2 regions of the Cellulomonas jepli genome follow, and region 1 is predicted to be linked to the other one. Evidence: riboswitches for the same ligand, from Rfam matches in the RefSeq annotation. Region 1 holds a riboswitch; the other holds the start of a gene.
What was found. Region 1 has a riboswitch for ZMP and ZTP ahead of glyA (serine hydroxymethyltransferase). Riboswitches for the same ligand answer to the same signal wherever they lie in the genome.
Positions count from the first base shown of each region.

Region 2: linked by a shared signal. The riboswitch ahead of purH (bifunctional phosphoribosylaminoimidazolecarboxamide formyltransferase/IMP cyclohydrolase) and the one ahead of glyA (serine hydroxymethyltransferase) in region 1 are both predicted to bind ZMP and ZTP.

Region 1 covers NZ_JBFTER010000018.1:22,366-25,984, forward strand. Annotated here, with positions in the region: gene AB6N24_RS06480 (TetR/AcrR family transcriptional regulator) at 25-753, shown strand; gene AB6N24_RS06485 (GNAT family N-acetyltransferase) at 848-1,339, shown strand; ZMP/ZTP riboswitch at 1,429-1,518, shown strand; gene glyA (serine hydroxymethyltransferase) at 1,592-2,866, shown strand; gene AB6N24_RS06495 (bifunctional methylenetetrahydrofolate dehydrogenase/methenyltetrahydrofolate cyclohydrolase) at 2,984-3,619, shown strand, end outside.
Region 2 covers NZ_JBFTER010000099.1:14,268-17,886, forward strand. Annotated here, with positions in the region: gene AB6N24_RS18700 (NAD-dependent epimerase/dehydratase family protein) at 1-260, opposite strand, end outside; gene AB6N24_RS18705 (TetR/AcrR family transcriptional regulator) at 388-1,164, shown strand; ZMP/ZTP riboswitch at 1,169-1,262, shown strand; gene purH (bifunctional phosphoribosylaminoimidazolecarboxamide formyltransferase/IMP cyclohydrolase) at 1,307-2,941, shown strand; gene AB6N24_RS18715 (nitroreductase/quinone reductase family protein) at 2,999-3,463, opposite strand.

The DNA.
Region 1 (3,619 bases):
CCGGGCCGCGGACAGGAGGAGCGCATGACGACGACCGAGACGGTCGTGCCGCGACGCGACCGGCTGCGCGCCGCCACGGAGGCCGAGATCCGGGCGACCGCGCGCCGGCAGCTCGTCGCCGAGCAGGGCCAGCCCCCGACGCTGCGCGGCATCGCGCGCGAGATGGGCATGACCGCACCGGGGCTCTACCGCTACTACGCGAGCCTCGACGACCTGCTGCTCGCGCTGTGCGACGACCTCTTCGGCGAGGTCCACGGCGTCGTCACGGCGGCGCTCGAGCAGCACGGTGACGACCTGGGTGCCCGGATGCTCGCGGCCGTGCGGGTGTTCCGCGGCTGGGCCCTCGCGCACCCCGCCGAGTTCGGGCTCATGTTCCGCTCGGGCGACGGGCTGTGGGCGGACGGGGACGACGGCTGCGAGCAGTCGCGCCGCTTCGCCGGGCTGTTCCTCGAGCTCTTCGTCGGGCTGTGGGAGGCCCGGCCCTTCCCGCTGCCGGAGCTGCACGGGGGAGTGGCGGCGAGCTGCGGCCAGCTCGCCGCCTTCGCCCGCACCGCCGGCGTCGACCTGCCCGAGGCGGCGCTGTGGGTCTTCGCCAACAGCTGGGTCCGGCTCTACGGCGTCGTGTGCATGGAGGCGCTCGGGCACCTGCGCTTCATGTTCAGCGACGTCGAGCCGTACTTCGAGGCCGAGCTCGAGCAGGTCGCCCGCACGATCGGCGTCGGCTACACCGCCCCCGCGGCGGACCGGGTCTGAGCGCCCGGCGCCCGCGCGTCGCGCACGACCTCACCCACCACCTCACCCTGGTCGCCGGTCGCCGGGTGCGCGTCGGCTCTGAGACGATGGGCCCATGAGCGATCCCGAGGTCGACATCCGCCCCGTGACCGACGCCGAGTCCGGCGAGCTGCTCACGCTGCGCCGCGCCGCGTTCGTGAGCGAGGCGCAGATCTACGGGGACCCGAGCATCCCGCCGCTCACCCAGACGCTCGACGAGCTCCGCGCCGACCTCGCGAACCCCGACGTCATCACGCTCGGTGCGTGGGCCGGGCACCGGCTCGTCGGCTCGATCCGCGTGCTCCTCGAGGGCACGCGCGCGACCCTCGGCCGCCTCGCCGTCGCCCCCGACCTCCAGGGGCAGGGCATCGGCACCCAGCTCCTGCTCGCGATCCTCCCGCACCTGCCCGAGGACACCTCCGAGGTGTGGGTCTTCACCGGGCGCGACTCCGTGCAGAACCTCGCGCTCTACGAGAAGCACGGCTACGAGCACGAGCACGACCGCACCGTCGGCGACCTCACCTACGCGTACCTGCGCAAGATCCTGGGCGACAGCGCGACCGTCTGACGCCGCGGCAGCGGGTCGCGCCGCGTCGTCCCCGCGATCCGCGCCGACGGCCGGACGCGTTGCCGCCGCGCCGCGTCCGGTTGCTAGGCTGTCCGCGTCGCGACTGGCGCAACGGGTGGGTCACCACCGGGGAGCGACGAGCAGCAGCAGACTTCGGGTCGGACGCCTGGGCCCCCGGTCACCACACCACTCGTGTGCGTGCCCGTCCGTGTGCCGGGAGACACCACGCACCCGCTGACTGCGAGGAGAACCATGAGCCTGCTCGACCAGAACCTGTCCGAGCTGGACCCCGAGATCGCCGCCGTCCTCGACGGCGAGCTCGCGCGGCAGCAGGGCACGCTCGAGATGATCGCGAGCGAGAACTTCGTCCCGCGCGCCGTGCTCCAGGCGCAGGGCTCGGTCCTGACCAACAAGTACGCCGAGGGCTACCCGGGCCGCCGGTACTACGGCGGCTGCGAGCAGGTCGACGTCGCCGAGACGCTCGCGATCAGCCGCGCCAAGGAGCTCTTCGGCGCGGAGCACGCGAACGTCCAGCCGCACTCGGGCGCCACGGCGAACGCGGCGGTGCTGCACGCGCTGATCAACGCGGGGGACAAGATCCTCGGCCTCGAGCTCGCGCACGGCGGCCACCTCACGCACGGCATGAAGATCAACTTCTCGGGCAAGCTCTACCAGGTCGGCGCGTACGGCGTGGACCCCGAGACGTTCCTCGTCGACATGGACAAGGTCCGCGAGAAGGCGCTCGAGCAGCGCCCCGACGTCATCATCGGCGGCTGGTCCGCGTACCCGCGCCAGCTCGACTTCGCGGCGTTCCGCTCGATCGCGGACGAGGTCGGCGCCAAGCTCTGGGTCGACATGGCGCACTTCGCCGGGCTCGTCGCCGCGGGCCTGCACCCGAGCCCCGTCCCGCACTCCGACGTCGTCTCCTCGACCGTGCACAAGACGATCGGCGGCCCGCGCTCGGGCTTCATCCTGAGCCGCGAGGAGTACGCCAAGAAGATCGACTCGGCCGTCTTCCCGGGTCAGCAGGGCGGCCCGCTCATGCACGTGATCGCCGCGAAGGCCGTCTCGTTCAAGGTCGCCGGCACCGAGGAGTTCAAGGACCGCCAGCAGCGCACGCTCGACGGCGCGCGGCTCATCGCGGAGCGCCTCACGGCGGCCGACGTCACGGGCGCCGGCGTCTCGGTGCTCACCGGCGGCACCGACGTGCACCTCGTGCTCGTCGACCTGCGCCACTCGGACCTCGACGGCCAGCAGGCCGAGGACCTCCTGCACTCGGTCGGCATCACCGTGAACCGCAACGCCGTCCCGTTCGACCCGCGCCCCCCGCGCGTGACCTCGGGCCTGCGCATCGGCACGCCCGCGCTCGCGACGCGCGGCTTCGGCGACACGGAGTTCGCGGAGGTCGCCGACATCATCGCGACCGCGCTCGTCGCCGGCGCGTCGGCGGACGTCGAGGCCCTGCGCGCCCGGGTCACGAAGCTCGCGGACGCGTTCCCGCTGTACGCCGGCCTGCAGCAGTACTGACCACGGACGGCGGTCGGGCGGTCACCCCGCGGGGGACGGCCCGACCGCCGCTCGCGTGACCGCACGCCGCCCGACCGCACGCCGCCCGACCCTGCCGCCCCCGCGCGAGGAGACACCATGACCGCACAGATCCTGGACGGCACCGCGACCGCCGCCGCCATCAAGGCCGAGCTCACCGAGCGGGTCGCCGCGCTGGCCGCGCGCGGCGTGCAGCCCGGGCTCGGCACCCTGCTCGTCGGCGACGACCCGGGCTCGCGCTGGTACGTCAACGGCAAGCACAAGGACTGCGCCGAGGTCGGGATCGCGTCGATCCGCGAGGACCTCCCGGAGACGGCGTCGCAGGACGAGATCGAGGCCGCGGTGCGCCGGCTCAACGACGACCCGGCGTGCACGGGCTTCATCGTCCAGCTCCCGCTGCCCAAGGGCATCGACACCAACCGGGTGCTCGAGCTGATCGACCCGGGCAAGGACGCCGACGGCCTGCACCCGACGAACCTCGGGCGGCTGGTGCTGCGGGTCAACGACGAGATCAGCTCCCCGCTGCCGTGCACGCCGCGCGGGATCATCGAGCTCCTGGAGCGGCACGGCATCGAGCTCGCGGGCGCGGACGTCGTGGTCGTGGGTCGCGGGACGACGGTCGGGCGCTCGATCGGGCTGCTGCTCACCCGCCGCGCGGTCAACGCGACGGTCACGCTCACGCACACGGGGACCCACGACCTCGCCGAGCACACCCGGCACGCCGACGTGATCGTC
Region 2 (3,619 bases), on a different contig from region 1:
GGCGGCCAGTCGGTGGTCCACCGGTGGTACGGCGGGTTCACGCAGTTGTGCAGCGCTGCGGCTCCCTGTGCGGCGCGCGTCAGGGCGGCGGCGTCCGTCGCGTCGGCTGCACGGTGCTCGATGCTGCCTCCGGCGGCGGTCGTGCGGGCGGCGGGTCCGCCCGAGCGGCTGAGCACGAGGACCTCGTGCCCGGCGTCGGCGAGCTGCTGGGCGACGGTCGAGCCGATGGGTCCCTTGCCGACGACCACGTGTCGAGCCATGAGGCGCTCCGATCGAAAGTGAGAGCGGTGCTCTCGTCTGTGAGCGATGCTTCCGCGCTGCGACCTCCGGTGTCAAGAGCACTGCTCTCGTTTGCGCGCACCGCTCTCGTCGAGCATGCTCGGGGACATGGCCGACTCCTCCAGCGCGCCCCGCGGCGCCCGCGAGCGCGCCCGCGCCGAGATCATGGCGGAGCTGCTGGCGAGCGCCCGGGCCCACCTCGTGGCCGACGGTGCGGCGAGCCTGTCGCTGCGCGCCGTCGCGCGCGACCTCGGCGTGGCGTCGTCCGCGGTGTACCGCTACGTCGAGTCGCGCGACGCGCTGCTCACCCTGCTCATCGTCGAGGCGTACGACGCCGTGGGCGGGGCGGCGGAGGAGGCCGCCCGGGCCGCGGAGCTGCGGGGGGCGGCGCCCGCGCAGCGCTGGCTCGAGGCCGCGCGTGCCGTGCGCTCCTGGGCGATCGCGAACCCCCACTCCTTCGAGCTCGTCTACGGCACCCCCGTCCGCGGGTACCGCGCCCCGGCGGACACCGTCGCCCCGGCGCTGCGGCTCTGGTCGGTGCTCGTCGGCGTGCTCGTCGCGGCGCACGCCGACGGCTCGCTGCGTCCCGTCGGACCGCTCTACGACCCGCGCGGCCTCGTCGAGCCGGACGTCTACGCGTTCGCGGGCCTGGGCGCCGAGGACGAGGTCCCCACCGACGTCGCGCTCGCGCTCACCCGGTCGATGTCGCTGTTCGCCTCCCTGGTCGGCGCGATCACCGCGGAGCTGTTCGGCCACCTGCACCGCGTCGCGGTCGACGCGGACCGCCTGTTCGACGTGACGATCGCGACCGCGTCCGCCGGCATCGGCCTGCACGTCGACCTCGGGGCGGGCCTCGACCTGGGGACCACCGCCGACCTCGGCTAGGATCGGTCCCGGCCGTGACTGGCGTACCTGAGGTGGGCTGAACCACCGGGGAGCGGCCGGAACCACCTACCGTCGCACCGTTCGCCTGGGTGCTCGGGTCCATGACGTCTCACGAGACCCACCGACCCGGGAGGTCACCGCCATGTCCCACGAGCTCACTCCGCTCGAGCCCGTCCTCGACCCCACCGCCCCGGAGACGCGCCGGCCGATCCGCCGCGCGCTCCTGAGCGTGTACGACAAGCAGGGGCTCGTCGAGCTCGCGACCGCCCTGCACGCCGCGGGCGTCGAGCTCGTGTCGACCGGGTCGACGGCCGGCACGATCGCCGGGGCCGGGGTGCCCGTGACGAAGGTCGAGGACCTCACCGGGTTCCCCGAGTGCCTCGACGGGCGCGTCAAGACCCTGCACCCGCGCGTGCACGCCGGGATCCTCGCGGACACGCGCCGCCCCGACCACGTCGCGCAGCTCGCGGCCCTCGAGGTCGAGCCGTTCGACCTCGTCGTGGTGAACCTCTACCCGTTCAGCGCGACCGTGGCCTCCGGCGCCGGGCCCGACGAGTGCGTCGAGCTCATCGACATCGGCGGGCCCTCGATGGTGCGCGCCGCCGCCAAGAACCACCCGAGCGTCTCGGTCGTCGTCGACCCGGCGCGCTACGCCGGGCTCGCCGAGGCCGTCGCGGCCGGCGGGTTCACGCTCGCCGAGCGACGCCGGCTCGCTGCCGACGCGTTCGCGCACACCGCCGCGTACGACGTGGCGGTCGCGTCGTGGTTCGCGTCGTCCTACGCGCCCGACGAGGTCGCGGGCGAGTCCGGCTTCCCGGCGGTGCTCGGCGGCACGTGGGACCGCGGCCGGGTGCTGCGCTACGGCGAGAACCCCCACCAGGGCGCCGCGCTGTACCTCTCGGCGGACGGTGCGGCGGGCGAGGGCCTGGCGGGCGCGACGCAGCTGCACGGCAAGGAGATGAGCTACAACAACTACGTCGACGCCGACGCCGCCTGGCGCGCCGCGCACGACCACGACGGCCCGGCGGTCGCGATCATCAAGCACGCCAACCCGTGCGGCATCGCGGTCGGCACCGACATCGCGGACGCGCACGCCAAGGCCCACGCGTGCGACCCGGTCTCCGCGTTCGGCGGCGTCATCGCGTCGAACGGCCCGGTCACGCTCGCGGCCGCGCAGCAGATCGCGCCCGTGTTCACCGAGGTCGTCGTCGCGCCGTCGTTCGACCCCGAGGCCGTCGAGCTGCTCACGCAGAAGAAGAACATCCGGCTGCTCACGGTCGCGGGCACGCCGAACGCCGCGCCCGTCGAGCTCCGCCCCGTGACCGGTGGGGTGCTGCTGCAGGTCGCCGACCGCGTCACGGCACCCGGCGACGACCCGGCGTCGTGGACGCTGGCCGCGGGCGACGCCGCCGACGACACGACGCTCGCGGACCTCGTGTTCGCGTGGCGCGCGGTCCGCGCCGTGAAGTCCAACGCGATCCTGCTCGCGCACGACGGCGCCTCCGTCGGCGTCGGCATGGGTCAGGTCAACCGGGTCGACTCGTGCCGCCTCGCGGTCGAGCGGGCCAACACCGGCGACGTCGAGCGGGCCCGCGGTGCGGTCGCCGCCTCGGACGCGTTCTTCCCGTTCGCCGACGGCCTGCAGGTGCTCCTCGACGCGGGCGTGCGCGCGGTCGTCCAGCCCGGCGGGTCGGTGCGCGACGAGGAGGTCGTGGCGGCCGCCCAGGCAGCCGGCGTGACGCTCTACCTCACGGGCACGCGGCACTTCGCGCACTGACGCGAGCGCCCTGGGGTGCGCCGGAGCAGGACGCCGGCGCACCCCGGGGCGGCGCGGTCACCGCGGCGGAGGTCCGGTGGTGCCTGCCGCCCGCGGCTCGAGGACCACGACGGCGGTCGGGGTCGACCGTGAGGCCGTCAGGGCGTCGAGCCCCGGGTCGACCGCCATCCACCGCTGCCACAGCCGTGCCCGCTCCTGCCCGACGGCGGCGCGTGCGTGCACGGGGCGGGGGTCCTGCCCGGCGAGCCGGACCGTCGCGTCCGGGTGCGCCTGCAGGTTGAGCCACCACGCGGGGTCGCCCTCCGCCCAGCCGTTCATCGCGAGCGTGACGAGGTCCGGGCCGTCCTCGAGGTAGCCCAGGATCACGCTGCGCTCAGCGCCGGACCTCCGGCCGGTGGTCGTCAGGTGCAGCGCACCCCAGCCGCGCCGGCTCGACGTCGTCCACAGGAAGCGTCCGCCGCTCACCCGGTACAGCGCACGGTGGACGCGCCACGCCGTCGTGACGACCCACCGCGGCGGCACCCGCGGCGCTGCCGCGCCCCCAGAGCCCCCGGAGCCCCCGGAGCCCGCTGTGCCGCCGGAGCCCCCGGAGCCCCCGGAGCCCCCGGAGCCCCCGGAGCCCGCGGTGCCGTGTCCGTCCGCTGTGCCCATGACCGTCCTCGAGGTCGACGCCGACCC